DNA from 2 places in the Agrobacterium sp. 22-223-1 genome. Region 2 is predicted to be linked to the other one. Evidence: predicted binding sites of a transcription regulator. Region 2 holds the regulator's gene; the other holds the start of a gene.
What was found. Region 2 encodes HrcA, which represses chaperone genes, less so after heat shock. Its sites were predicted from a motif close to GTTAGCACTCNCNNNNNGNGAGTGCTAAC; they were not measured.
Positions count from the first base shown of each region.

Region 1 (14,652 bases), 400 kb from region 2:
CGCTGAAATGTATCAGGGCAACTGGAAGAAATTCGGCAACCAGCTGAAATATGCCGACCGCCTCGGTTCCCCCATCGCCATCATTCAGGGTGGTGATGAGCGCGCCGAAGGTGTGGTGCAGATCAAGGATCTGATCGAAGGCAAGCGCCTCTCCGGCGAGATCGAGGACAATGCCAGCTGGCGCGAGGCGCGCGTGGCGCAGGTCAGCGTGCCGGAAGCCGAGCTGGTGGCGAAGGTCCGCGAGATTCTGGAGCATCAGGCAGAGGACGTTCGCCGCGCCGCCGAAGGGCGCTGAAGCCATGGCGATCCTTGCGCTCGACCATGTTCAACTGGCGATGCCGGCGGACCGCGAAGATGAGGCGCGCGCTTTCTATGGCGGCCTGCTCGGCTTTGCGGAGCAGGCAAAGCCCGCCAATCTGGCCACGCGTGGCGGGTGCTGGTTCAGCCGGGGTTCGATAAAACTGCATCTCGGCGTCGAGCAGGATTTCCGCCCGGCGAAGAAATCCCATCCGGCCTTTCTGGTCGATGATATGGCAACCTTGCGAAAAACACTTGAAACAGCAGGCTGCCATGTGGTTGAGGATGAGCCGCTTGAAGGGTATCACCGGTTTTATGTCCATGATCCCTTCGGAAACCGCATCGAAATGATGCAGCCGCTCGAACCGTGACGAAAAGTACCGTTCCATGCCCCTGATCGACATGCCGGAATTTTCCGGAGAGCTACTGGAAGAATTCGCCGCGCGCCGCACGAGCCGTGTGAACACGCCCGTCATCCAGCCCGCCGAACCGTTTCTGGATATGGCCGGCGAGGATTTGCGCCGCCGTATCTTCATGACGGAGAGCGAAACGGGTGAGAGCCTCTGCCTGCGCCCCGAATTCACCATCCCGGTCTGCCTGCGCCACATCGAAACGGCGACCGGCACGCCGAAGCGTTATTCCTATCTTGGTGAAGTCTTCCGTCAGCGCCGCGAAGGTGCCAATGAGTTTTATCAGGCCGGTATCGAGGATCTCGGCGATACCGATATCGCCGCCGCCGATGCCCGTGCCGTCATTGACGCCACCGGCATTCTGCAGCGCCTGCTGCCGGGCCGGGCGCTTGCCGTCACGCTGGGCGACCAGCAGGTGTTCGAGGCGGTGGTTGCAGCGCTTGGCCTGCCGCTTGGCTGGCAGAAGCGGCTGGTGCAGGCATTCGGCGATATGGCGCAGCTCGACGCGCTGCTGGAAAGCCTTGTGCATCCCAAGCCGATGACCGGCCTCGATGCCCGGGTCGCCGGCCTTCTGGCAACGGGCGACGAGACGGTGCTGGTCGATTATCTCGATACGGTGATGCAGGAAACCGGCTATTCCACCAATGCCAGCCGCGCGCCGCAGGAAATCGCCCGCCGCCTGCGGGAAAAACTGGCGCTTGCCGCCACGCGTCTGCCGGATGAAAGCTTCGCGCTGCTCAAGCAGTTCCTGGCCCTGAAGGCGCCGTTGCCGCAGGCATCGCAGGTTCTGGCGGATTTTGCCGCAAAGGCGAAGCTGAAACTGGATGGCGCGCTTTCCGCTTTCGACAAACGCGTCGCAGCGCTTGCCAATGCCGGTGTCGATCTCGAAACCGTCACTTATGGCGCGGCCTTCGGTCGTCCGCTCGACTATTATACCGGCCTCGTTTTCGAGGTGGTGGAAGCGGGCGCAGACAGCGTGCTGGCCGGTGGCGGCCGTTTCGACCGGCTGCTGACCCTGCTCGGCGCACAGGAAAAAATCCCGGCCGTGGGCTTCTCGCTCTGGCTGGATCGCATCGAAGCGGTGCGCGGGAGCGACAAGCCATGATCACCATCGCATTGCCCTCCAAGGGCCGGATGAAGGAAGACGCCTCCGCCGTTCTGGAGCGCGCCGGGCTGAAAGTCGCGGCTGTCGGCAATGACCGCTCCTATCGCGGTCGCATCGAAGGGCGCGACGATATCGAGATCGCCTATCTCTCGGCTTCCGAGATCGCCCGCGAGATCGGCGCCGGCACCGTGGATTTCGGGGTGACGGGTGAGGACCTCGTGCGTGAGGGGCTGACCAATGCCGATGCGCAGGTGGAGTTCTGCGCCCGCCTCGGTTTCGGCCATGCGGATGTCGTGGTCGCCGTGCCGGAAATCTGGCTGGATGTGGACAGCATGGCCGATCTCGGCGATGTCGCTTCGGAATTCCGCGCCCGTCATGGCCGCAGGCTCGCCATCGCCACCAAATATTGGCGGCTGACACAGCAGTTCTTTTCGCGCCAGCACGGCATTCAGCTTTATCGCATCGTCGAAAGCCTTGGCGCGACCGAGGGTGCGCCCGCAGCGGGGCAGGCGGATATCATCGTCGATATCACCTCAACCGGCTCGACGCTGAAGGCCAACCACCTGAAAATCCTCTCGGACGGCATCATCGTCCGTTCGGAAGCCTGCTTCGTGCGTGCCCGCAAGCCGGAACATGAGGGCGATGCGGCGGTTCAGGAAATCGCCTCGCGCATCAGGGCTGCGGTCTGACGACGTAAAACAAAAAAGCCGCCGGAGCGATCCGGCGGCTTTTTTATTGGTCAATCTGTCTGGCTCAGGCGTGAGCCACAGCCGCGCCACGCTTAGCGTCGACGGAATAGGCGCCGGGGCCGAAGGCGGCAAGCAGTATGTAAGCGCCGGCAAGGGTGATGTTCTTCACCATCATGATGCCGTTCAGCGTGTTGATCCAGCCAAGAGCCGGCTCAGGCCAGCCGGGAACGGCAACGGTGCCGCTGTGGAACACCAGACCGGTGAATACGCAGAAGACGGCAAGCGCCCAGGCAGCGATTTTGGTCTGGAAACCAGCGAGAATGGCAAGACCGGCAACGAGTTCGAACAGGCCTGCAATATAGGCAAGCGCGGTTGCGGCGGGCAGGCCGGCGCCCGTGATCATGCCGGCCGTACCGGCCGGATCGACGAGCTTGCTGAAGCCCGACGTGATGAAGATGAAGGAAAGCAGAATACGGGCGATGAGAACGAGAACGTTCTGGCTGCTGGACATGGATATCTCCGGTAAATAGTCGGCGTGTCGCCGGTTGAACTGCAATGTCTGGAGATATCAATGACCGAAAATCATCCGCCCATAAAGATGAACAATAGAAGACAAATCGTCTTCATTTTGTGAACGGCGCTGAGCGTCTGTCCCGCTATGTTCAGGCGGCGAAGCGAATATCCTCAAAGCGCGGAAACAGGAAAAGCCCTGATATGCGCCCTTGCTGGCCGTCTTCGAAGCCGGAAGATTCACCCATGCAGATGACCGGCTGCCGCATCGCCGGCAAGATGGAGAGGCCGGTTGAAAAACAGAAACGTGAGGGTGCGGTGGAAACCTGCTCGAAAAGTTCCAGAACGCGGGCGTGGTCAGCGCGGTCGTAACAGCGGACGAGGCTGAGCAATCCGCACTCGCCCGGCGGCAGGCCGTGCATGAATGATGCGTGTTCGCCGAGCCGGATGACGCCACTGGAAAGATCGCTGCTCCACTCCTCCGACATGAAGAAATGCGACAGGGTCCGGGGATCGGGCGTGGTCGTTACCGCCGCAGGCAGAGCATCGTTGCGTCTTGATATTTCAAACAAATCGCGCCCCCGCATGAACACGTGCCAGCGCCGCCACTTCAAGCGCCACTGCCAGGTTGAACCTTTACCGCCACCCGCAGTCGAACGTGTTTGCCACGCATCGAAACCCCTTCAATGCTGGCCGCCCCGTCGCGGAACCCTTACGGGGGGTGACTTATAGTTTATTTTCCCCTACCTACAACAACCAGCCAGTGAGAAAATCAAAAATATTATGTATTTCTTCTTCAATATCGCGAGATATGCGAAAAAGCACAACTAAATAGCGCACTTATAAGCCGGTCCGAGTGGAAATCGGCCCCGTATGGGGTGGTGATTCGCTCTTGAATGTGCCCTATTATTGCATAGGGCTGCAAAAAATAGCCGGATAAAATCACGCCTGTTCCAAAACGGGACAATACACGAACCTTTCCGCTTTTGGCCTTCAGAATTGTGCAACCTGTTGATTTTCATGAAGCATCTCTCGCGAGAACGCTGACGTCATCCTTGGGCCTGTCCCCCACTGCCGTCCGATTTAAATTCCGGACGGGCGGCAGCCTTTTCGTAATGGAGGGTCAACATTCCCTCGACGTCATCCTCGGCCCTGTGCCGAGGATCTAATCACGTCGAATAAAATCAATCGGTTGCAGATCCTCGGGACAGGCCCGAGGATGACGTCGGCATGATTGGCTTCGGCACGGCATGCCCGAAAATAATAGAACCAATGACACCTGACTTCTTCGAGAAATTTAAACGGGACGGCAGTGGCCTATCCCAAGGATGAGGCCGATAAAATGCGCCGCCTTCCATCATCACGCATGGGCGGCAAAGAAAAAGGGCGGTCCGAAGACCGCCCTTTCTTAATCCGGTGACAGGACTGATTAGAAGTCCATGCCGCCCATGCCGCCGCCCGGCATTGCCGGCATTGCAGCTTCCTTCTTCGGAAGCTCGGCGATCATGGCTTCGGTGGTGATCAGCAGCGAAGCAACCGAAGCTGCGTTCTGCAGAGCCGTACGAACAACCTTGACCGGGTCGACGATGCCGAGCTGGATCAGGTCGCCATATTCGCCGGTCTGGGCGTTGTAGCCGTAGTTGTCTTCGTTCTTCTCGAGGATCTTGCCGACAACGATGGAAGCTTCGTCACCTGCGTTGTCTGCGATCTGGCGAACCAGAGCCTGCAGGGCGCGGCGGATGATGTTGATACCGGCTTCCTGGTCGTCGTTTTCACCCTTTGCGGTGATCTTCGTGGACGAACGCAGCAGGGCAACGCCGCCGCCCGGTACGATGCCTTCCTGAACGGCAGCGCGCGTCGCGTTGAGAGCGTCGTCGATGCGGTCCTTCTTTTCCTTCACTTCGACTTCCGTCGAACCGCCGACGCGGATAACGGCAACGCCGCCAGCGAGCTTGGCAAGACGTTCCTGCAGCTTTTCGCGGTCGTAGTCGGAGGTGGTTTCTTCGATCTGGGCCTTGATCTGGGCAACACGGCCTTCGATGTCGGACTTCTGGCCGGCGCCGTCAACGATCGTGGTGTTTTCCTTGGAGATCGAAACCTTCTTCGACTTGCCGAGCATGTCGAGGGTAACGCTTTCGAGCTTGATGCCGAGGTCTTCGGAAATGACGGTACCACCGGTCAGGATGGCGATGTCTTCCAGCATGGCCTTGCGGCGGTCGCCGAAGCCCGGAGCCTTGACGGCAGCGATCTTGAGGCCGCCACGCAGCTTGTTGACGACGAGCGTTGCAAGAGCTTCGCCTTCTACGTCTTCAGCGATGATGACGAGCGGCTTGCCGGTCTGAACGACAGCTTCGAGAACCGGCAGCATAGCCTGGAGGTTCGAAAGCTTCTTTTCGTGCAGAAGGATGTATGCGTCTTCGAGGTCAGCAACCATCTTTTCCGGGTTGGTCACGAAGTAAGGCGACAGGTAGCCGCGGTCGAACTGCATGCCTTCGACGACTTCGAGTTCGGTTTCAGCGGTCTTGGCTTCTTCAACAGTGATGACGCCTTCGTTGCCGACGCGCTGCATTGCTTCAGCGATGTCGAGACCGATCTGACGCTCGCCGTTTGCGGAGATCGTGCCGACCTGTGCAACTTCTTCCGAAGTGTTGATCTTCTTGGCCTTGGCCTGAAGGTCCTTGACGACTTCTGCAACAGCAAGATCGATGCCGCGCTTGAGGTCCATCGGGTTCATGCCGGCAGCAACTGCCTTTGCACCTTCGCGAACGATGGCCTGGGCCAGAACCGTTGCGGTGGTGGTGCCGTCACCGGCGATGTCGTTGGTCTTGGAGGCAACTTCGCGAACGAGCTGTGCGCCCATGTTCTCGAACTTGTCTTCCAGTTCGATTTCCTTGGCGACCGAAACGCCGTCCTTGGTGATGCGCGGAGCGCCGAAGGACTTGTCGATAACGACGTTACGACCCTTCGGGCCGAGGGTTACCTTCACTGCATCAGCGAGAATGTCGACGCCCTTGAGCATCTTTTCGCGCGCTGAGCGGCCGAATTTGACTTCTTTGGCTGCCATTTTCAAAACTCCTGGTTTCGAACGGCCGGAATGGATCCGGCTTGAAATTTAAGGAAACGATGGGTTCGGCGAAATCAGCCGATGATACCCATGATGTCGGCTTCCTTCATGATCAGAAGGTCTTCGCCGTCGAGCTTGACTTCGGTGCCCGACCACTTGCCGAACAGAACACGGTCACCAGCCTTGACGTCGAGAGCGACGACCTTGCCGGACTCATCGCGTGCGCCGGAACCGACGGCGACGATTTCGCCTTCCTGCGGCTTTTCCTTGGCGGTATCGGGAATGATGATGCCGCCCTTGGTCTTGGCTTCGGATTCAACGCGACGAACGACGACGCGATCGTGAAGCGGGCGGAAATTGGTGCTTGTCATTGCCTAATCCCTCGATCAAATGACTTCATGAACCTTCGCAGGCTCGCGTGATGGGTGTTAGCACTCTTCTTGTTTGAGTGCCAGCGGAACCGAGATAAGGAGGGCTTCTTCCGGAGTCAAGAACGCCCTGTCTGAAAAATTTCATGGCTTATGGTTATCAGCGTTCCATGACAGAAATTTCCCATGCGCGGACGGGCGCGGCGACGTCGTTCTTTTCGCGCGTTGCGGCCGCATCGCATCTAAGGGGCATTTGTGTTCATGCTGCGTCAGGCGGGCCAAAGACCGGTCTGGCAGCGCTTTTTTCCTTGCCATCGGCGTCCCGCTTTGCGATGTGACGCTCACCTTCTTCTCGCATCCGGAAAGCATCTCATGGCCCATCGCATTCTCACTCTCGGCGAAATCACGGCTGGGTTCGACGTTATTCTTTCGGATGTCTGGGGCGTGCTGCACAATGGCGTCAGCGCCTTTCCGGATGCGGCAGTTGCCCTGCGGGAAGCGCGCAAGGCCGGCAAGACGGTGGTGCTCATCACCAATTCGCCGCGTCCCGCTCCCGGCGTCATCGCCCAGCTTCGCGTTCTCGGCGTGCCGGATGAGGCCTATGACCGTATCATCACCTCCGGTGACGTCACCCGCGGCCTGATCGCGGAAGGCCCGAAAAAAGTCTTCCTGCTCGGCCCGGAACGCGATCTGCCGCTGCTGGACGGTCTCGATGTCGAGCGCGTCGGCGAGCCGGAAGCGCAGTCCGTGGTCTGCACCGGCTTTTTCGATGACGAGACGGAAACGCCTGAGGATTATACCGAAATGCTCAAGGGCTTCATTGCCCGCAACGTGCCGATGATCTGCGCCAATCCCGATCTGGTGGTGGAGCGCGGCGAGCGCATCATTCCCTGCGCCGGCGCCATGGCCGCTTACTATGAACAGCTCGGCGGCGAGGTCCGCATTGCCGGCAAGCCGCATGCGCCGATCTATGAAGCCTGCCTTGCGGCGGCCAAAGAAGTGCGCGGTGCCTTCGCCAAGGATCGCGTGCTTGCCATCGGGGACGGCATGCCGACGGATGTGAAGGGCGCGATTGCGAGCGGTCTCAACCTTCTTTATATCAGCGGCGGCATTCACGCCGCCGAATATACGCTGAACGGCCAGACGGACGAGGCGCTTCTCAACGCCTATCTCAAGGGGCAGGGTGCTGCTCCCGGCTGGTGGATGCCCCGTCTCGCCTGAGGACATCTTGCCTCAAGGAATAGCTGGCGCAGGAATGGATCGATTGCCATGACCGTCTTTCACCGCAATGAAAAAAAGGAGCCGCTGCCGGAAGCTCTTCGCGGCGGCGTCATCGCCATCGGCAATTTCGACGGCGTGCATCGCGGCCACCGGGCTGTGCTGGATCGTGCCCTGGAACTGGCGGAAGCCCGTGGCGTTCCCGCGTTGGTGCTGACCTTCGAGCCGCATCCCCGTTCCGTCTTCCGTCCCGATACGCCGGTCTTCCGTCTCACGCCCGCGCCGCTGAAGGCGCGCATCCTTGAGGCCATCGGTTTCCGCTCCGTCATCGAATATCCCTTCGACCGGGAATTTTCGCAGCGCTCGGCGGAGGAATTCGTCCAGTCCATTCTGGTCGACTGGCTTCACGCCAGCGCTGTCGTCACCGGCTTCGATTTTCATTTCGGCAAAGGCCGCGAAGGCGGTCCGGCATTTCTGATGGAGGCCGGCAAACGCCATGGCTTCGACGTGACGCTGGTGGACGCCTTCCGCGACGAGGGCGCGGATGTCGTCTCCTCCAGCCGGATTCGCTCGCTTCTGTGCGAAGGCGATGTGGCGGGCGCCGCAGGCCTGCTCGGTTATCGCTTCACGGTGGAAAGCGAAGTCATTGGCGGCCAGAAACTGGGGCGCACGCTGGGTTACCCCACCGCCAACATGGCGCTGGCGCCGGAAACGGAACTGAAGGCCGGCATCTATGCCGTGCGGTTCCGCCGCCCGGACGGTTCGATCCGCGATGGCGTGGCAAGCTTCGGTTACCGCCCGACCGTTACCGAAAACGGTGCGGCGCTGCTTGAAACATTCGTCTTCGATTTTTCCGGCGATCTTTATGGTGAGGTCTGTTCGGTCTCCTTCTTCGGGCACCTGCGCGACGAGCTGAAATTCGACGGTCTCGATCCGCTCGTCGCCCAGATCAGGCGCGATGAAGAAGAGGCGAGGGCGATGTTATCGGGCGTGCGCCCGCTCAGCGAACTGGACGCCAGGATCGCGTTCTGACCGGGTAAGGCCGGTCAGCCTCTGTTCCGGCCGATATTGCCGTCGCTTTTCTCTTCCTTTTTGCCGGAAAACCGCATAAACAACCGGCCATGTCCCAATACCGGTTGATGTTCAAAACTCAGATTGGCCGAATTATTGGCCCGGCCTTCCGCCCGCTCTGACGAGCCGGAAGGTCCGGGATTTTGGCGCTTGTCATGACTTTGGTCATGGCGCTTTCCGTATTTGCCCTCTTTGAAATTGAGACGGCGCGACCGACACGGCGCGCAACAACGGTACGATTATGAGCGACACCGCAGAAAAACTGGATTACTCCTCCACCCTCTATCTGCCGCAGACGGATTTTCCGATGCGCGCCGGCCTGCCGCAGAAGGAACCGGAAACGGTCAAGCGCTGGCAGGAAATGGGCCTCTACAAACGCCTGCGCGCCTCCGCCGCCGGCCGCGAAAAATTCGTGCTGCATGACGGCCCGCCCTATGCCAACGGCAATATCCACATCGGCCATGCGCTGAACAAGATCCTGAAAGACGTCATCACCCGCTCTTTCCAGATGCGCGGTTACGACGCCAATTACGTTCCGGGCTGGGATTGCCACGGCCTGCCGATCGAATGGAAGATCGAGGAAGCCTATCGCGCCAGAGGCAAGAACAAGGACGAGGTTCCGGTCAACGAATTCCGCAAGGAATGCCGTGACTTCGCGGCCGGCTGGATCAAGGTTCAGTCGGAGGAGTTCAAACGCCTCGGTATCGAGGGCGACTTTGAAAACCCCTATACGACGATGAACTTCCACGCCGAAGCCCGCATCGCCGGCGAACTGCTGAAGATCGCCCGCACCGGCCAGCTTTATCGCGGCTCGAAGCCCATCATGTGGTCGGTCGTCGAGCGCACCGCGTTGGCGGAAGCCGAAGTCGAATATGCCGATGTCGAGAGCGACATGATCTGGGTGAAGTTCCCGGTTGTGCAGGCATCTCCTGTTCTTTCCGGTGCTTCCGTCGTCATCTGGACGACCACGCCGTGGACCATCCCCGGTAACCGCGCCATCGCGTTTTCGTCGCGGGTCGAATATGGCCTCTACGAAGTCGAAAGCGCGCAGAACGATTTCGGTCCGCAGCCGGGCGAAAAGCTGATCTTTGCCAAGAAGCTCGCCGATGAGGCCGCAGCCAAGGCGAAGCTGACCTTCAAGCTCGTTCGCGACGTGAAAACCGAAGAACTGGCCGCCATCACCTGCGCTCATCCTTTGGCGTCGCTTGGCTACGATTTCCCGGTTCCGCTTCTCGAAGGCGATCACGTCACCGACGATGCCGGTACGGGCTTCGTGCACACCGCGCCGAGCCACGGCCGCGAAGACTTTGACGTCTGGACCGCGCATCAGCGTGAGCTGGAAGCGCGCGGCGTTTCGTCGGCCATCCCGTTCCCGGTTGGCGATGACGGTTTCTACACCGAAGACGCCCCCGGTTTCGGCCCGTCCGCCGAAGGCGGCGCTGCCCGCGTCATGGACGATAACGGCAAGAAGGGCGATGCCAATGACCGCGTCATCAAGGCGCTGATCGCGGAAAACAACCTGTTTGCCCGTGGCCGTCTGAAGCACAGCTATCCGCATAGCTGGCGCTCCAAGAAGCCGGTCATCTTTCGCAACACGCCGCAATGGTTCGTCTATATGGACAAGGAACTGGGCGACGGCACGACGCTGCGTTCGCGCTCGCTGAGCGCTATCGACGACACCCGCTTCGTTCCGGCCTCCGGCCAGAACCGCCTGCGCGCCATGATCGAAGGCCGGCCCGACTGGGTTCTGTCGCGCCAGCGCAGCTGGGGCGTGCCGATCGCCGTCTTCGCCGATGAGAAGGGTGAAGTTCTGATCGATGAGGCCGTCAACGCCCGCATCCTCGAGGCCTTCGAGGCCGAAGGTGCGGACGCCTGGTTCGCTGAAGGCGCCAAGCAACGGTTCCTCGGCGATGACCACGACCATGCCCGTTGGCAGCAGGTCATGGACATTCTCGACGTCTGGTTCGACAGCGGCTGCACCCACACCTTCACGCTGGAAGACCGCCCGGACATGAAGTGGCCGGCGGATGTCTATCTGGAAGGTTCCGACCAGCATCGCGGCTGGTTCCACTCGTCGCTGCTTGAAAGCTGCGCGACGCGCGGTCGTGCGCCCTATAACGCCGTTGTCACCCATGGTTTCACCATGGATGAGAAGGGCGAGAAGATGTCGAAGTCCAAGGGCAACGTGGTTTCGCCCCAGGAAGTCATGAAGGACGCCGGCGCGGATATCCTGCGCCTGTGGGTCATGACCACGGATTATTGGGAAGACCAGCGCCTCGGCAAGGCCATCATCCAGACCAATGTCGATGCCTATCGCAAGCTGCGCAATACCATCCGCTGGATGCTCGGCACGCTCGCCCATTACAAGGGCGAGGAGATCGCCTATGCCGATCTGCCGGAGCTGGAAAAGCTGGTGCTGCACCGCCTGTCCGAACTGGATGGTGTCGTGCGCGAAGGTTATGACGGCTTCGAGTTCAAGAAGATCGCCCGCGCGCTGGTGGATTTCGCCAATGTCGAGCTTTCGGCCTTCTATTTCGATATCCGCAAGGACACGCTCTATTGCGACGCGCCGTCGTCGCTGAAGCGCCGGGCGGCCCTGTCGGTCATTGCGAAGCTGTTCGATTGCCTCGTCTCGTGGCTGGCACCCATGCTGCCCTTCACGACGGAAGAGGCCTGGCTGTCGCGTTATCCGGATGCGGAATCGGTGCATCTCGTCCAGTTCCCGGAAATCCCGGCGGAATGGAAAAACGATGCGCTGGAAGCGAAGTGGGAAAAAATCCGCAAGGTCCGCACGGTCGTCACCGGCGCGCTGGAAGTGGAACGCCGTGAAAAGCGTATCGGCTCTTCGCTGGAAGCCGCTCCGGTCGTGCACATCGCCGACGCCGATCTTCTGGCGGCGCTGAAGGGGCAGGATTTCGCCGAAATCTGCATCACCTCGGCCATCTCGGTGGTGGGCGATGAAGGCCCGGCCGATGGCTTCCGCCTGCCGGAAGTGGCAAAGGTCGTGGTCGAGCAGAAGCTGGCGGAAGGCGCAAAATGCGCCCGTTCCTGGCGCATCACCACCGATGTCGGTTCCGATCCGGCCTATCCGGAGGTTTCCGCTCGCGATGCGGCCGCGCTGCGAGAGCTTGCAGCCCTCGGATGATCCGAGGCTGCGCATCGTTCCTGTTGAAACCCGATTCCGGGTTTGGGGCCGATGCGCGATGAAAATGACCGGATGAATTGCGCTTTGCCTCTTCATCCGGTACACCTGCCTGAAAATGGCCGGATTTGCACGGCAATGCGGGCTGCCGCCTGCCGAAAGACGATGTCTGGCGAAGTGGGACGGACGGCTGGAAGGGTTTCAATGAAGACGATGCAGGGTAATGCGCAGGGTTTGGGCATGTTTCGCACGGTTGTTGGCATCACGACGATAGGCGTGTTGCTCGGCGCGTGCACGAGCCCGACCTACGGCACGGGCAAGACGGCGGCGGAACAGCTTGTCGACGATCTTGGCAACGCGACCTCGATCACCGGCAATGACCAGGAAAAGCGCAACCTGAAATATAGCCCCCGCCCGGGCCTCGTCGTTCCCGCCCAGACCCGTGCCGAACAGCTGGCCGAGCCGCAGCAGAACATGGCAAGCCGCGAAAACAATCCGCAATGGGTCGAATCGCCGGAAGAAACCCGCGAACGCCTGCGCGAAGAGGCGGACGCCAACAAGAACAACCCGCATTATCGTTCGCCGCTGCTCGCCGGCAACGGCACGGCCGGCCAGATGACCGAAACCCAGAAATGGGAAGCCTTCCGCAAGGCCAAGGCCGATGCCCAGGGCGGCTCCGTCGTCAACGCCCAGCGCAAGTTCCTCACCGATCCGCCGGCTGAATATCGCAGCGTTCCGCAGGATCAGCTGACCGATCTCGGCGAACCGGAGCAGAAGAAGGAAAAGCGCCGCAAGAAAGAAGCGGCCGTGGCAAATACCGGCAAGAGCTGGTGGAACCCCTTCCAGTAATAACGAATGGCTGATGGCCCGCGGGAAAGCTTGCGCCTCCCGCCGGTCGCTCAATCGTCGAGACGTTTCTCGCGGAAAAATTGCCGCAGGATTTCCGCACTTTCGCTTTCCGCCAGTCCCGAATAGACATCCGGCGCATGGTGACATGTCGGCTGGCTGAAGAAACGCACGCCACTCTCCACTGCGCCGCCCTTCGGGTCTCGCGCGCCGTAATAGAGCCGGCGGATACGGGCGAATGAAATCGCCGCCGCGCACATGGTGCAGGGCTCCAGTGTCACGTAGAGATCGGCGCCGGGCAGGCGTTCCTGCTCCAGCGCTTCGCAGGCCATGCGGATCACGGCGATTTCGGCGTGAGCCGTCACATCGTTCAATTCACGGGTGCGGTTGCCGGAACGGGCGATGACGCGGCCGTCCATAACCAGTACCGCGCCGATCGGAACCTCCTGCCGCTTAGCCGCGGCACGGGCTTCCGAAAGCGCCAGCTCCATGAAATGCGTCCTTTCGGCCATTGCGTTTCAATTTCCTCTTAACCCTTGTGCTTGGACCTGATAGGACAGCCCAAACAACAGGCAAACAGCAAATGACTTTTAAAGACAAGCCGAAGCGTGACGGCGGCAAGACATTTAGCCGCGACAGGAAGCCGAAAGGCCCCGGCAAGCCCGCCGCAGAGCGCGAAAAGAAACCTACCGAGGCAAAGGCCGCCCCGGTGCCGGAAACCGTTGGCGCTTCCAAGCCCGAGCGCATTTCCAAGATCATGGCACGCGCAGGCGTCGCCTCGCGCCGCGATGTCGAGCGCATGATCATGGAAGGCCGCGTGTCGCTGAACGGCGTCAAGCTGGATACGCCGGTGGTGAACGCCACGCTGTCCGACAAGATCGAAGTCGACGGCATGCCGATTCGCGGCGCCGAGCGCACGCGCCTGTGGCTTTACCACAAGCCCGCCGGTCTGGTGACGACCAACTCCGACCCGGAAGGCCGCCCGACCGTTTTCGACAATCTGCCCGGTGAACTGCCGCGCGTCCTGTCCATCGGCCGCCTCGATATCAATACCGAAGGCCTGCTGCTGCTCACAAACGATGGCGGACTTTCCCGCGTGCTGGAACTGCCGACCACCGGCTGGCTGCGCCGCTACCGCGTGCGCGCCCATGGCGAGGTCGATCAGGCCGCACTCGACAAGCTGAAGGAAGGCATTGCCGTCGACGGCGTGCTCTACGGCGCAATCGATGCCACGCTCGACCGCACCCAGGGCCACAATGTCTGGATCAGCATGGGCCTGCGTGAAGGCAAGAACCGTGAGATCAAGAACGTGCTCGGCGCGCTCGGTCTCGAGGTCAACCGCCTGATCCGCGTTTCCTACGGTCCGTTCCAGCTCGGCGATCTCGCTGAAGGCAAGGTGCTGGAAGTGCGCGGCCGTATGCTGCGCGACCAGCTCGGCCCGCGTCTGATCGAACAGGCCGGCGCCAATTTCGACGCGCCGATCTACAATGCGCCCGTTGAGGATGAAGAAGACGACGCGCCGAAGCGGCCCGTAAAATCCGAATGGGCAAAGAGCGATGCCCCGGAAGGCAAGCCGCGCTTTGAAAAGAGCGGCAAGTCCGAGGACCGTCGTGAAAAGGCGCTCGGCCGTCTCGACACCAAGCGCGGCGACAAGCCGGCCGGCAAGTTCGGCTCCAAGCCCGCCGGGAAATTTGGCGCCAAGGGCCGCAGCGAGGATGAAGGCGACGACCGCCGCCCACGCCAGGCCGCCGGCACCAGCCGCACGGCCAATGTCTGGATGGCGCCCGGTGCAAGGCCCACCCGTGACGGCAAGGAACGCAAGTCCTCCGCCCGCGCGGAAGCCGAAAACCTCTTCAAAAAGCCTTCCGCCCAGGACGAAGCGCGGCGCAACGTCGTCCGGCATGCGGATGCCGAGGGCGAGTGGATCCGTTC
Region 1 is NZ_JBNWCN010000001.1:653,687-668,338, forward strand. Features, by position in the region: gene hisS (histidine--tRNA ligase) at 1-295, shown strand, start outside; gene ACQZ60_RS03210 (VOC family protein) at 300-668, shown strand; gene ACQZ60_RS03215 (ATP phosphoribosyltransferase regulatory subunit) at 685-1,812, shown strand; gene hisG (ATP phosphoribosyltransferase) at 1,809-2,501, shown strand; gene ACQZ60_RS03225 (DoxX family protein) at 2,566-3,012, opposite strand; gene ACQZ60_RS03230 (hypothetical protein) at 3,164-3,598, opposite strand; gene groL (chaperonin GroEL) at 4,441-6,075, opposite strand; gene groES (co-chaperone GroES) at 6,150-6,446, opposite strand; gene ACQZ60_RS03245 (TIGR01459 family HAD-type hydrolase) at 6,816-7,664, shown strand; gene ACQZ60_RS03250 (bifunctional riboflavin kinase/FAD synthetase) at 7,713-8,693, shown strand; gene ileS (isoleucine--tRNA ligase) at 8,974-11,877, shown strand; gene ACQZ60_RS03260 (hypothetical protein) at 12,079-12,723, shown strand; gene ACQZ60_RS03265 (nucleoside deaminase) at 12,774-13,232, opposite strand; gene ACQZ60_RS03270 (pseudouridine synthase) at 13,304-14,652, shown strand, end outside.
Region 1: the regulator HrcA is predicted to act here: its motif matches at 6,503-6,531, upstream of groES (co-chaperone GroES).

Region 2 (14,652 bases):
GTCGAAAAGCTCGGTCACTTCGAATAGCAGCGTCAAAAGCTTGCCCATGGAGATCGTCTCGGCCGGCTGGCCGTGGATCGGTTCGCCAATGGCGCGGATCGCCTGGGCGAAGCTTGCTATATCGTGATGGCCCGGCACGTAACCGGCCTCGAAATGCACTTCCGCCACCCGCATGTAATCGCGGGTAATGAAGCCGTAGAGGATCTCGGCAAGGAAGCGGCGTTCCTTTTTTCCGAGACGTCCGGCAATGCCCATGTCGACGGCGACGATCTCGCCCTCAGCATCGACGAAGAGATTGCCGGGATGCATGTCTGCATGGAAAAAACCATCGCGCAGCGTGTGCCGCAGGAAGGACTGGATCAGCGTGTCGGCGAGTTTGTTCAGGTCGTGGCCGGCGGCCTTCAACCCCTCGATATCCGACATCTTGACGCCGTCGATCCACTCCATGGTGACGACATCGCGCCCGGTGCGCTCCCAATCGACCTCGGGAACTCGGAACCCGGGATCGTTCCTGGTGTTTTCCGCAAGTTCGGAAAGGGCGGCGGCCTCGAGCCGCAGATCCATCTCGATCTTGGTGGTCTGCTCCAGCGTGCGTGTCACTTCGACGGGGCGCAGGCGACGGGCGGAGCGGACGAAACGCTGCTGCAGATCGGCGATCAGATACATCGCTTCGAGGTCGTTCTGGAAACGCTGGCGCACGCCGGGGCGGATGACCTTGACGGCCACCTTGCGCGGCCCCTTCGGCGTATCCACCATTGCCGGATGAACCTGGGCAATGGAGGCGGCGGCGATAGGATCGCCGAACTCCCTGTAGAGATCGGACACCGAACGGCCGAGCGAGCCTTCGATATTCGCCTTCGCCGCAGCCGCCGGGAAGAAGGCCATGCGGTCCTGAAGGCTCGCGAGATCGTCGGCGAAGTCGGCGCCCACCACATCCGGCCGGGTGGCGAGAAACTGACCCATCTTCACATAGGAAGGACCAAGCCGCTCCACAGCCACCGCCAGACGGTCGCTGCGCTGCGCCCTTTTCGCCTTGCTGCGGGCGAATGGCTTCAGCAGCGCTTTCAACAATTGGGCGGGAGCAGGCAGGTCATCGGAAGGCAGGGCCAGCACGACGCCTTCGCGCACGAGAACCCAGCCAACCCTTGCGAGGCGGAAATATGCGCCCAAAGTACTCATGCTTATGCTTGTCTCCTGCGTCTGCCGGCCATGGTCTTAAAGCTTCCAGCCGGAATGCAGGGCGGCGATGCCGCCGGTGTAATTGGTATAGGTGACACGGGAGAAGCCGGCGGTGCGGATCATCGTCGCGAAATCCTCCTGATTGGGGAATTTGCGGATCGATTCGACCAGATATTGATAGGGCTCGGCGTCACCCGTGATCATCTTGCCGAATTGCGGGATGGCGTTGAACGACCAGGCGTCGTAAACGCGGTCAAGCAACGGCATTTCGACCTCGGAAAACTCCAGCACCAGCAGCCGCCCGCCGCGCTTCAGCACGCGATGGGCCTCCTTCAGCGCGACGTCGATGCGCGGTACGTTGCGAATGCCGAAGGCGATCGTATAGGCGTCGAAACTGTTTGCTTCGAAAGGCAGTTCCTCGGCATTGGCTTCCACGAAGGTCAGATTGTCGGAAAGCTTCTTTTTTGCCGCGCGTTCTTCGCCGACGGCCAGCATCGAGCCGTTGATATCGAGAACAGTGGCATGCGCCAGACGGTTGGAGGCTTCGATGATGCGGAAGGCGATATCGCCGGTGCCGCCCGCAACGTCCAGAACCTTGTAGGACGCATCCTTGCGCGGCGAAAGCGAAGAGACCATGGCGTCTTTCCACAGCCGGTGCAGGCCGGCCGACATCACATCGTTCATGATGTCGTAGCGTTTGGCCACCTTGTGGAAGACTTCGTTGACCAACCCCTGCTTTTTGCCTTCGTCCACCTTGTGGAAGCCATAGGACGTTTCCATGCCGCCTTGGGCAGTGGTACGGGCGTCGGTCATCGTCTGTCTCCATATTTATTGCGTGGCGGACCATAGCGGAAACGCCATGGCAACGCTATCTGTTGCCGCATCGCCTGGGCGCGACATTTCGCGTGCACTGTATAGACCACATGGTCCTAACGATAAACTGTCGGATAAGCCAGATGCCAGAATTGCCAGAAGTCGAAACCGTCAGACGCGGCCTTGCGCCCGCCATGGAAGGCGCAAGGGTCCGCAGGCTCCATCTCGGCCGCCCCGATTTGCGCTTTCCATTCCCGCAGGATTTTGCAGCGCTTATCGAAGGCAAGACGATCCTGTCGCTCGGGCGCAGGGCGAAATATCTTCTGATCGAACTGGAGGATGGGCTGACCATCGTTTCCCACCTCGGCATGTCCGGCTCGTTCCGCATCGAGGCGGAAGCGGGCGAGGCCGGCGATGCACCCGGCGTGTTTCACCATGCCCGTTCCAAAGACGGCAAGCATGGCCATGTCGTCTTTCATCTGGATAAAGGAGAAGAGCGCGTCTGCGTCATTTATAATGATCCGCGCCGCTTCGGCTTCATGCATCTGGTGGAGCGCAACAAGCTCGACCTTTACCCTGCCTTTGCCGAGCTTGGCCCGGAGCCGACAGGCAATGCGCTGAGCGCGGATTATCTGGCGAGCCGGTTTGAAGGTAAAAGCCAGCCCCTGAAAAGCACGCTGCTGGACCAGAAGGTCATTGCCGGTCTCGGCAATATCTATGTCTGCGAGGCGCTGTGGCGCGCGCATCTTTCGCCTTTGCGGGCGGCGGGAACGCTGGTGACGAAAGGTGGCAAGCCCAAAGCGCAGCTCGTCGATCTGACGGAGAAAATCCGCGACGTGATCGCGGATGCGATCGCCGCCGGCGGTTCCTCATTGCGAGACCATATACAGACGGATGGAACGCTCGGTTATTTCCAGCATTCCTTTTCGGTCTACGATCAGGAAGGCCAGCCTTGCCGGACACCCGGCTGCGGGGGTACGGTTGAAAGGGTGGTGCAGGCCGGTCGTTCGACCTTTTATTGCGCCGCCTGCCAGAAGTAACGGAGCCGGAGTGCCGGAAGGGGAGATTGCCGTGGACTATGAAACGATACTGGTCGAGAAACGCGATGAGGTGGGTGTCATCACCCTCAACCGCCCCAAGGCGCTCAACGCTCTCAATTCGGTGCTTCTGAAAGAGCTGCGGCACATTCTGTCTTCGTTTTCCGCCGATGATTCCATCGGTGCGATCATTATTACCGGTTCGGAAAAGGCATTTGCGGCAGGCGCCGATATCAAGGAAATGCAGGGGCTGGATTTCGTCGATGCCTATGTCGGCGATTTTCTCGGCGGCTGGGACGAGGTTGCGGCCACCCGCAAGCCGGTCATCGCCGCCGTATCCGGCTTTGCGCTCGGCGGCGGCTGCGAACTGGCGATGATGTGCGATTTCATCATCGCTTCGGACACGGCAAAATTCGGCCAGCCGGAAATCACCCTCGGCGTCATCCCTGGCATGGGCGGCTCGCAGCGGCTGACACGGGCGGTCGGCAAGGCGAAGGCCATGGATCTGGTTCTGACCGGGCGTATGATGGATGCGGCGGAGGCTGAGCGGGCCGGTCTCGTGTCGCGTGTCGTGCCGGCTGCAAATCTCATGGACGAGGCGGTGGAGGCGGCAACCCGCATCGCTTCCCTGTCGCGTGCTTCCGTTCTCATGGCCAAGGAAAGCGTCAATCGCTCCTTCGAGGTGCCGCTTGCGGAAGGACTGAGATATGAAAGACGATCCTTCCAGTCGCTCTTTGCGACAGTGGATCAGAAGGAGGGCATGGCCGCCTTCGTGGAAAAGCGCAAACCCGCTTTCCGGAATCGCTAAGGATTCGGAATATCGGCGCTTTTAAGCGTTTTGCGCGTTGACGGGCGTAAGCTTTAGCGGTATATGCCCGCCCACGGTTAAGGAAAGCCATCCGGCTTGTCCGAAATTACTCCCGCATTCTTGGGTTACGTGAGGTCTTCGAACGACCCGATCCTATGGTTGCGGAATTTGGTTTGAATTCGAAGAGAGGCATACATGGCCAATACAACTTCGGCGAAAAAGGCGACCCGCAAGATCGCTCGCCGTACCGCAGTCAACAAGGCTCGCCGTTCGCGCGTTCGCGGCTTCATCCGCAAGGTCGAAGAAGCCATCGCTTCCGGTGATCTCGCAGTCGCCACCGAAGCTCTGAAGGCAGCTCAGCCCGAGATCCAGCGCGCCGCCACCCGGGGCGTTCTGCACGGCAACACCGCATCCCGCAAGGTGTCGCGTCTCGCACAGCGCGTTAAGGCTCTTTCCGCCTAATCCGGCTAATCACAAATAATTATTCAAAAAGCCTGGTCTTTTGACCGGGCTTTTTGTGATTCTAACTGCCCGTTAACCATTGCTGCCGTAACGTGACAAACGCATGTCAGATGGACGACAGGAAATTTGTAATAAAAACAATAGCTTGTTGGAGGTCTCTGGAAAACTCGGGGGCTTTCTCTACGGAAGTCGCGGCTAGTTTTGAGTCAAGAAGATTTTTATTTTTTTGCCAAAATCAGCTCTCAAAAATTGCCAAAATTGAATCTCATTGATTCATAAGCGATTCTGCTTCGCACCTTGTCGGTGATGCAAAACGGCCTTTGCGAGTCAATGGCCGATCTGAGTTTTTGCAGAAAAAACGCCATTGATCTCTCCCCACGATCCTGCCTAAATGCATTTCAACAAGGGGTGCGGATCTCAGTCCACAGATTATCTCGATGATCGTATCGACGATATTCACCTTCTTGCTGGCGGGTCTTTCGGGGTCCGTTTTTTCAGGTCATGGAGCTTTTTGTGCCGTTTCGGTCTCCGGAACGGGCGGGAGTTTTTTGTCCTCAAGAATGCGCCTTAAGGTTGTAACGAAAGGAGCGTTTTAGCGTGTCGCAGGCCTCTCCATGAGGGGGAGGGAAATGGGATAACCGGCTCGCAAACGAGTAGTCGCCTTTGACGTTCTTTCGAGGGGAACGCTGGAGGCAAAAATATACGAGGGGGATCTCTGGCGATCGATCTTTGATCGTCAGGCTATGATTGGCAATTTGAAAGGCGGCAATATGCAATTGAATTTGGCGATGGGTGCGGTGGCTGATGGGGACCGCGCACCAAAGACGCGTGATGCAGCTTGCTCAGATGCGGCAGGGGACAAATCGGCAATGACGCACGATGCGCTGTTTGAACGTTTTAGCGCGCGGCTCAAGGCACAGGTTGGTCCGGAGGTCTATGCAAGCTGGTTTGCACGGCTCAAACTCCATTCCGTTTCGAAAAGCGTCGTCCGTTTTACCGTTCCGACGACCTTTCTGAAGTCCTGGATCAACAACCGTTATATGGATCTGATCACGAACCTCGTCCAGAGCGAGGATCCGGATGTGCTGAAGGTGGAGATTCTGGTCCGCTCGGCCAGCCGCCCGGTCCGTCCGGCTCAGACCGAGGAAAGGGCGCAGCCCGTTCCGGAGGTCGGCGCGGTTCAACGTAACAAGTCCTTCATTCCGTCGCAGCCCGCGACGCCTGCTGCACAGCCTGCGGCTTCGCAGGCGACCCTGCGTCAGGGCGGTTCCGGGCCGTTGTTCGGTTCGCCGCTCGACACACGTTTCACCTTCGATACCTTTGTCGAGGGCTCGTCCAACCGCGTCGCCCTTGCGGCGGCAAAGACGATCGCCGAAGCCGGTGCCGGCGCCGTGCGCTTCAACCCGCTGTTCATTCATGCGGGTGTCGGCCTCGGCAAGACGCATCTTCTGCAGGCAATCGCCAATGCCGCCATCGACAGCCCGCGCAATCCGCGCGTGGTCTATCTGACGGCCGAATATTTCATGTGGCGTTTCGCCACTGCGATCCGCGACAATGACGCGCTGACGCTGAAGGACACGCTGCGCAATATCGACCTGCTCGTCATCGACGACATGCAGTTCCTGCAGGGCAAGATGATCCAGCACGAATTCTGCCATCTGCTCAACATGCTGCTCGACAGCGCCAAGCAGGTCGTGGTCGCTGCTGACCGTGCGCCATGGGAGCTGGAATCGCTCGATCCGCGTGTCCGTTCGCGTCTTCAGGGCGGCATGGCCATCGAGATCGAAGGTCCCGACTATGACATGCGCTACGAAATGCTCAACCGCCGCCTCGGCTCGGCACGTCAGGACGATCCGTCCTTCGAGATTTCGGATGAAATCCTGACCCATGTGGCCAAGAGCGTGACGGCAAGCGGACGCGAACTGGAAGGCGCCTTCAACCAGCTGATGTTCCGTCGCTCCTTCGAGCCGAACCTCTCGGTTGATCGTGTCGATGAGCTGCTGTCGCATCTCGTCGGGACGGGTGAGGCCAAGCGTGTACGCATCGAGGATATTCAGCGCATCGTCGCCAAGCACTATAATGTGTCGCGACAGGAGCTGGTGTCCAACCGCCGTACCCGCGTTATCGTCAAGCCGCGCCAGATCGCCATGTATCTGGCAAAGATGCTGACGCCGCGTTCCTTCCCCGAGATCGGTCGCCGTTTCGGCGGTCGCGATCACACCACGGTTCTGCATGCCGTGCGCAAGATCGAGGAACTGATTTCCGGCGACACCAAGCTCGGCCATGAGGTCGAGCTGCTGAAACGCCTGATCAACGAAAACAACGCATAAAAAAAGCGGCCTTCGGGCCGCTTTTTTTGTCGTCTTGTTTATTGGGCTAAAGCTGGGTGGAGGCTAGCGTCAGCAGGCGAGATCGGCCACCACCGCATCCAGAATAAGCATGCCGGAAGGCGTGCAGCGCAGGCGGGAATTGCCGAGCCTCTCCACGAAACCGTGCTGGAGGAGGAATTCCTCCTTTTCCGGATCGAGATCGCGGCCGGAAAGATCGCTCCAGCGGGCGAGATCGATGCCTTCGCGCAGGCGAAGCCCCATCAGCAGCAATTCATCGGCCTGCTCATCAACGCCAAGCAGTTCCTGATCGACCATGCCGTGGCCTTCCCGCTCAACGGTTTCGAGCCAGTTTTCCGGGTGGCGCTCGGTGGCGGTTGCGAGCTTGGAAGCGCCTCTCGTCAGGCGTCCATGCGCGCCGGGGCCGATGCCGGCATAATCGCCATAACGCCAGTAGGTCAGGTTGTGACGGCTTTCAGCGCCGGGCCGGGCATGGTTGGAAACCTCATAGGCCGGCATGCCGTAACGCTCGGTGATTTCCTGCGTCGCCTCATAAAGCACGGCCGAATGTTCGCCATCCGGCACGATGAGCTTGCCGGCCTTGTGCAGCCCGTAAAAGGGTGTGCCTTCCTCGATGGTCAGCTGATAGAGCGAAAGATGGTCGACCGCGTAGGAGACAGCCTCTTTCAGCTCGGCGTCCCATTCGGCCACCGTCTGGTTCGGGCGGGCATAGATGAGATCGAAGGACATGCGCGGAAAAATCTCCCGCGCCAGCCGGATGGCTTTCAAGGCATCGGCAACATCATGCAGGCGGCCAAGGAACTTCAGGTCGCGGTCGTTCAGCGCCTGCACGCCGAGCGAGACACGGTTGACGCCCGCCGCGCGGTAACCGCGAAAACGCTCCGCCTCGACGCTGGAAGGATTGGCTTCCATGGTGATCTCGATACCATCCGGCACATGCCAGAAGCGCGAGACGCCATCGAGAAGTGCCGCGACCGTCTGCGGGTCCATTAGCGATGGCGTGCCGCCGCCCATGAAGATGCTGGTTACGACACGCGGGCCGCTCAGCGTCCGCATATGTTCCATTTCACGGAGAAAGGCCGCCGTAAACCGTTCCTGATCCACCGGCCGGTGGCGGACATGGCTGTTGAAATCGCAATAGGGACATTTGGCCGCACAGAAGGGCCAATGCAGATAAATCCCGAAACCGGGATCGCCCGTATCCGGCAGAAGCGACGCGCCGGGGGCAGAAAGTTGATGCTCCCCGACCATCGGGTTCATGCCTCCAGGCAGGTTTCTACGAATTTTTTAAACGCCCGGGCACGGTGCGAAAGCGCGAAGGCGTCGCCATGTTTCCAGCCGTGTTTTTCATCCGCGCTCATCTCGCCGAATGTGGTGTCGTATCCTTCCGGTTTGAAGACCGGATCGTAACCGAAACCGCTCGTTCCGCGTGGCGGCCACACCACCGTGCCTTCCACCTCGCCGCGGAAATATTCGAGATGCCCATCCGGCCAGGCTAGGCACAGCACGCTGACGAAGCGGCCGGTGCGGTCTTCCGGCTTCGATGCGCCACGCTCGGCCAGCGCATCCTCGACCTTTTGCATCGCCATGGCGAAGTCGCGCGTGCCGTCGGCCGTTTCCGCCCAATTGGCGGTATAGACACCTGGCGCACCATCCAGCGCATCGATGACCAGCCCGGAATCGTCGGACAAAGCCGGAAGGCCGGATGCCTTAGCGGAGGCAAGCGCCTTGATTGCGGCATTTTCCTCGAAGGTCGTACCCGTCTCATCCGGCTCTTCGAAATTCAGCTCCGCCGCCGACTTGGCGGAGAAGCCGAAAGGCCCGATCAGATCGGCGATTTCGGCGATCTTGCCCTTGTTGTGGCTGGCGACGACGATCGTTCTGGTATCGAGCTTGCGCATGGTGCTTTCCTGTCGGCTCAGGCGATCGCCTGTTTTTGAAGGGCGACCAGTTCGCTGCAACCGGCCTTGGCAAGACCGAGCAGCGTCAGGAATTCTTCCTCCGAGAAGGGCGCGCCTTCCGCTGTGCCCTGAACCTCGACGATGCCGCCGGAGCCGGTGATGACGAAATTTGCATCGGTCTCGGCGGAGGAATCCTCGAGATAATCGAGATCGATCACCGGCTGGTTGGCGAAGATGCCGCAGGAGATCGCGGCGATATGGTCCTTCAGAACCTTCTCAACCTTGATCATGTTACGGGTTTCCATCCATTTCAGGCAATCGTGCAGCGCAATCCATGCGCCCGTGATGGAGGCGGTGCGAGTGCCGCCATCGGCCTGGATCACGTCGCAGTCGATGCTGATCTGGCGCTCGCCGAGCGCCTGCAGATCGACGACGGCGCGCAGCGAACGGCCGATGAGGCGCTGGATTTCCTGCGTGCGACCGCCCTGCTTGCCGGAAGCGGCTTCGCGCTTCATGCGCTCATGGGTGGAGCGCGGCAGCATGCCATATTCGGCGGTGACCCAGCCCTTGCCGCTGTTGCGCAGCCACGGCGGCGTCTTTTCTTCAAGGCTTGCGGTGACGAGCACATGCGTGTCGCCGAATTTCACGAGACAGGAACCTTCGGCATGTTTCGAGAAATTGCGCTCGAAGGAAACCTTGCGCATCTGGTCGGTTTTTCTGCCTGAAGGCCGCATATGATCCACTCTCCATGTTGGTCCCTGCCTTCTAAGGCGAGGTCCGGGCTTTTGCAAAGCCAATTTCCATTTTGCCGCGGCGTTGCAACGCATTATATTGATGTGAGCTGGTTTGAACGACAAAGAACGGACGAAATGGGTTTTTCCGCACCGCTATCAAAAGATCAGGCATCGCTGCTGGATGAACGGTCTCGGGAAATTTTCCGGCGCATCGTCGAAGGCTATCTCGATACGGGCGAGCCGCTCGGATCGCGCAGCCTGTCGCGGCTGTTGCCGATGTCGCTTTCACCCGCCTCCGTTCGTAATGTCATGAGCGATCTCGAAGAGCTTGGCCTCATCTATTCGCCGCATATCAGCGCCGGTCGCCTGCCGACCCAGACGGGGCTGCGTTTCTTTGTTGACGCTTTTATGCAGGTGGGTGATCTGCCCGCCGAGGAAAGGGCGACTATCGACCGTCAGATCGGGCCGGTCGCCGGCCACGAACAGTCGCTGGAAGGCCTGTTGACGGAGGCGAGCCGCATGCTGTCCGGCATGTCGCGCGGCGCGGGCCTCGTATTGACGGCGAAGAACGACGTCATCCTCAAGCATGTCGAATTCATAAGGCTGGAGCCCACCAAGGCGCTCGCCGTGCTGGTGGGCGACCACAATCAGGTCGAAAACCGCATCATCGAATTGCCGGCCGGTATCTCCTCGTCGCAATTGACCGAAGCGGCGAATTTCATCAATGCCCATCTCTCCGGTCAGACGCTGCATGAGTTGCGCGGTCAGTTTCAGACGCAGCGGGCGGAGCTGCAATCGGAACTCGGCATATTGGCGCAGGACCTCGTGGAGCGTGGTCTGGCGGTATGGGCGGGAGATAACGAGGAAGGCAAGCTTGGCCGTCTCATCGTTCGCGGTCGCTCCAACCTGCTCGAAGGTCTCGCCGGTGAGGAAGATATCGATCGGGTGCGCCTGCTGTTCGACGACCTGGAGCGCAAGGAAAATCTCATCGAAATCCTCAATCTCGCCGAAAGCGGCTCGGGGGTCAGGATTTTCATCGGCTCGGAAAACAAGCTGTTTTCGCTGTCCGGTTCGTCGCTGATCGTCGCGCCCTATCGTGACGAGGATAATCGTGTCGTGGGTGCGGTCGGTGTCATTGGCCCGACCCGTCTGAATTACGCCCGTATCGTGCCGATGGTGGACTATACGGCGCAGATCATGGCCCGCCTTTCCCGCAAGCAGAGATAGGACAGACCGGCAAGGTCAGGGAATGCGGCAAGCTTTTCGCCGCAAGCCTTGATTTTTGCCCGTCAAAGCTCGATATCGGGCGCAACCAACATATTCAAATCTGGAGAACGTCATGACCGACGATACAAAAAAGCCCGGACCTGACGCGGACGTCGCCGAAGAGTTTGTCGAACCCGTGCTCGCCGGGGAAGAGCCGATTGACGCTGCCGAACCTGATCCGGTCGAGCTGCTCAAGGCTGAAAATGCCGACCTGCGTGACAAGTTCCTGCGCCTTGCGGCCGAAATGGACAATCTTCGCCGTCGCACGGAACGCGATGTCAAGGATGCGAAAGCCTATTCGCTCGCTGGTTTCGCGCGCGATATGCTCGCCGTTTCCGATAATCTTCGCCGCGCGCTTGAAGCCATTCCCGATGAACTCAAGACCAATGGCGAAGCCGGTCTCAATGGTTTGATCGAAGGCGTCGAGATGACGGAACGTTCGATGCTGTCGACGCTGGAACGCCACGGCGTGAAGAAGATCGATGCCGAGGGCCAGAAGTTCGACCCGAATTTCCATCAGGCCATGTTCGAAATTCCGAATCCGGCGGTTCCGAACAATACCGTGCTTCAGGTCGTTCAGGCCGGTTTCACCATTGGCGACCGCGTCCTGCGCCCGGCAATGGTCGGCGTTGCCAAGGGCGGCCCGAAGGCGGAAGTTGCCGCATCGGCCGAGCCGGGCACCTCGTCTCTCAATGAAAAAGACGCGTAAGGCATCTATCCTTACGTCATAAAAAACGCGCCTTCAGGGCGCGTTTTTTATTGCCGTTAAACAGAAGGAGTTAGCCTGCGATCAAGCCGCCGTCGCCTGCTCCTGATTGAGGAAAGCGTAGATTGCGGTGTCGGAATCGGTGGCGCGCAGCTTGGCGACCAGTTCAGGGTCGCGCAGGGCGCGTGCAATTCTGGACAACGCCTTCAGGTGATCCGCGCCGGCGCCCTCGGGCGCGAGCAGCAGGAAAACCAGATCGACCGGCTGGTCGTCCAGCGCTTCGAAATCGACCGGTGTTTCAAGACGTGCGAAGACGCCGGTGATCTGATGGATGCTGTTGAGCTTGCCATGCGGAATGGCGATGCCGTGGCCCACACCGGTGGAGCCGAGTTTCTCACGCTGGAGGATGACGTCGAAAACTTCCCGTTCCGAGACTCCGGTAATTCTGGCTGCCTTTGCGGCCAGCTCCTGAAGCAACTGCTTTTTGGAATTCACCTTGAGGGCGGGAATAATCGCATCTTGTTGCAGCAAATCTGCCAACGCCATTCTCTTTTTCCTTCATGCCATCGAGACGATGCAGGAGGCAGCTACGCTTTCGCGCTCTGCCTCCCACGTCTTGTCAGACTGTTCAGCTCTTGATCGTTTCCGCGTCGATCCAGCCAATATTGCCGTCATGACGCCGGTAAACGATGTTGAGATATTCCTTGCCCGGGCTGCGGAACAGCAGAACCGGTTCGTCCGTCATGTCGAGCGCCATCACGGCGCTGGCGACGGACATTGTCTTAATCTGTTTCGAACTCTCCGCTACGATGGTGGGTGCGTAATCTTCAGGAACCTCGTGGTCCTCATCGGGAATAGCATCCATCACCGTATAGGCGATTTCCTGCGACACGCCATTCGCACCATTGTGGTGGTCCTTAAGCTTGCGCTTGTAGCGGCGCAGGCGCTTCTCGATCCGCTCTGCGGCGGCATCGAAGCTGGCCTGCGGATCATTTGCCTGACCCGCCGCATGCAACACAACGCCCGTATCGAGATGCAGCTTGCAGTCCGCGGCAAAACGCGATCCGGACTTCTCCACGGTCACCTGGCCTGAATACCCCCCATCGAAGTATTTGGTAACCGCCAGACCTATATTGTCCTCGATCCGCTGGCGGAAAGATTCACCGATCTCCATATGTTTACCAGATACACGCACACTCATGGAAATTTTCCTTTTTGTAGTGATTTGCGAGTACCAGCTTACGTCAAGCCGCGCGCGCATCCAAGCGTTTCGAAGACCTTAAAAAGCCCTCATTCGAATTTTACGCCCATGGACGGTGGAGATGAATCCGTTACAAATGACCTTGCTTACGTGTGCGGCGGGCTTCTAGCCCTTGCCGTGGCAAGAGTCAATGGTGCGGCAAAAAACCGCCATAAACGTGATCGCGGCCGCCGCTCAGAAGGCGGACAGCTTGGCCAGCGCCTTCTTTTCCCGACGTCTCTGCACGGAGGAGGGGATGTTCATCGCCTCGCGATATTTGGCGACGGTGCGGCGGGCGATATCGATGCCGCTCTTTTTCAGATTGTCGACGATATCGTCGTCTGAAAGAACCGCCTCGGCGGCCTCCTGCGCGATCATGGCCTTGATGCGGTGGCGCACCGCTTCCGCCGAATGGCTGTCTCCGCCTTCCACGGCGCTGATGGACACGCTGAAGAAATATTTCAGTTCGAACAGACCGCGCGGCGTCAGCATATATTTTTTCGATGTCACCCGGCTGACGGTGGATTCGTGCATCTTGATGGCGTCGGCCACCGTCTTGAGGTTCAGCGGGCGCAGGTGATCCACGCCATTGACGAGAAAGGCGTCCTGCTGGCGCACGATTTCCGTCGCGACCTTCATGATCGTCCGGGCGCGCTGATCGAGGCTGCGGGTCAGCCAATGCGCCGTCTGCATGCACTCAGTCAGGAAATCCTGATCCTCGCCTGCGCGTGCCTTGTGTTTCGACACCTCGGCGAAATAACTCTGGTTGATGAGCACGCGCGGCAGCGTCTCGGGATTGATTTCCACCAGCCAGCCGCCGGTGGAGGAGGGGCGAACGATAATGTCGGGAACGATGGTCTCCGAAACCATCGAATCGTAACCCGCGCCGGGGCGGGGGTTGAGCGTGCGGATTTCCGCCAGCATGTCGAGGAGGTCTTCCTCATCGACGCCGCAGATTTTTTTAAGGGAGGCGAAGTCGCGTTTCGCCAGAAGTTCCAGATTGTCGATGAAAGCCCGCATGGCCGGGTCGAGCCGGTCCTTCTGGGCAAGCTGGATCGCCAGACATTCGCTTAAGGAACGGGAAAATACACCCGGTGGATCGAAGCCCTGAAGCGTCTTTAGAACGTGCTCGACCACTGACGGGGCCGCGCCCAGCCGTTCGGCGACGTCGTCGACGGCATCCGCCGCAATATAGCCGGTCTCGTCAAGCTGGCCGATCAGCGCATCGGCGATCATCCGGTCCTCGGCGGCGGATATGGCGAGCGGCAGTTGTTGATTGAGATGGTCGCTGAGGCTCTGTCTGGCCGCGACGAAATCATCGAGATCGTAACTTTCCCCCGACTCCTGGCCGGGCATGGATTTCCATTGGCCAGCCAGTTCAGGCGCATCGGCCTTTCTGGGCTCGGCATCGTCGGGAAAGACGTTTTCGAAGCTGGTATCCAGTTGCTCGCCGAGATTTGCGGCGCGGTCGCCATACCAGTCGTCGCTGTCGGGCGTCACCGTGGCGGATCTCTCCGAGCCTTCGCCGTCCGCGTCGCCGAAACTTTCCGTCTCTGCCGGGGCATCGCTGCTCAAATCGCCATCGTTTGCCGCAATTTCCAGCAGCGGATTGCGCTCCACCTCCTGCGCGATGAACTGCGTCAGCTCGAAATGCGTCATCTGAAGCAGCTGGATGGACTGCATCAGTTGCGGTGTCATCACGAGAGACTGGTTTTGACGCAGCAAAAGGCTGGCAGACAATGCCATGGTGGACGCGAAACTCCCCTTACAGCTTCTCCGTCGCCTGATTTTCCAGAAATTTTACTGAGACGACGGAACTTGGCCCAAAAATTGCTTTTTTATCTTGTTTGGTCAAGCGTCAGGGCGGGGCGCGATGAAGAATCTTTCGCGCGCCGATCATGATGATTTTAGGTCGAAACGACCTGAAATCTTAAATCATGATCTAGATCATATAATTAGAGCGGGATTTCAAGCGAAAACCGCACACACTTTTCGCTATCCCGCTCTAGGCGTTTAAAGGCTAAAATTATTGCCGAGATAGAGACGGCGTACATCCGGATTGTTGACGATATCGTCCGGACGTCCATGCGTCAGCACCTCGCCGGCATGGATGATGTATGCGCGGTCAATGAGACCGAGCGTTTCACGGACATTGTGG
Region 2 is NZ_JBNWCN010000001.1:254,110-268,761, forward strand. Features, by position in the region: gene ubiB (2-polyprenylphenol 6-hydroxylase) at 1-1,179, opposite strand, end outside; gene ubiE (bifunctional demethylmenaquinone methyltransferase/2-methoxy-6-polyprenyl-1,4-benzoquinol methylase UbiE) at 1,216-1,992, opposite strand; gene mutM (bifunctional DNA-formamidopyrimidine glycosylase/DNA-(apurinic or apyrimidinic site) lyase) at 2,136-3,032, shown strand; gene ACQZ60_RS01285 (enoyl-CoA hydratase) at 3,064-3,837, shown strand; gene rpsT (30S ribosomal protein S20) at 4,033-4,299, shown strand; gene dnaA (chromosomal replication initiator protein DnaA) at 5,169-6,629, shown strand; gene hemW (radical SAM family heme chaperone HemW) at 6,699-7,898, opposite strand; gene rdgB (RdgB/HAM1 family non-canonical purine NTP pyrophosphatase) at 7,904-8,548, opposite strand; gene rph (ribonuclease PH) at 8,566-9,282, opposite strand; gene hrcA (heat-inducible transcriptional repressor HrcA) at 9,418-10,509, shown strand; gene grpE (nucleotide exchange factor GrpE) at 10,622-11,257, shown strand; gene ptsN (PTS IIA-like nitrogen regulatory protein PtsN) at 11,339-11,800, opposite strand; gene hpf (ribosome hibernation-promoting factor, HPF/YfiA family) at 11,883-12,455, opposite strand; gene rpoN (RNA polymerase factor sigma-54) at 12,690-14,240, opposite strand; gene lptB (LPS export ABC transporter ATP-binding protein) at 14,508-14,652, opposite strand, start outside.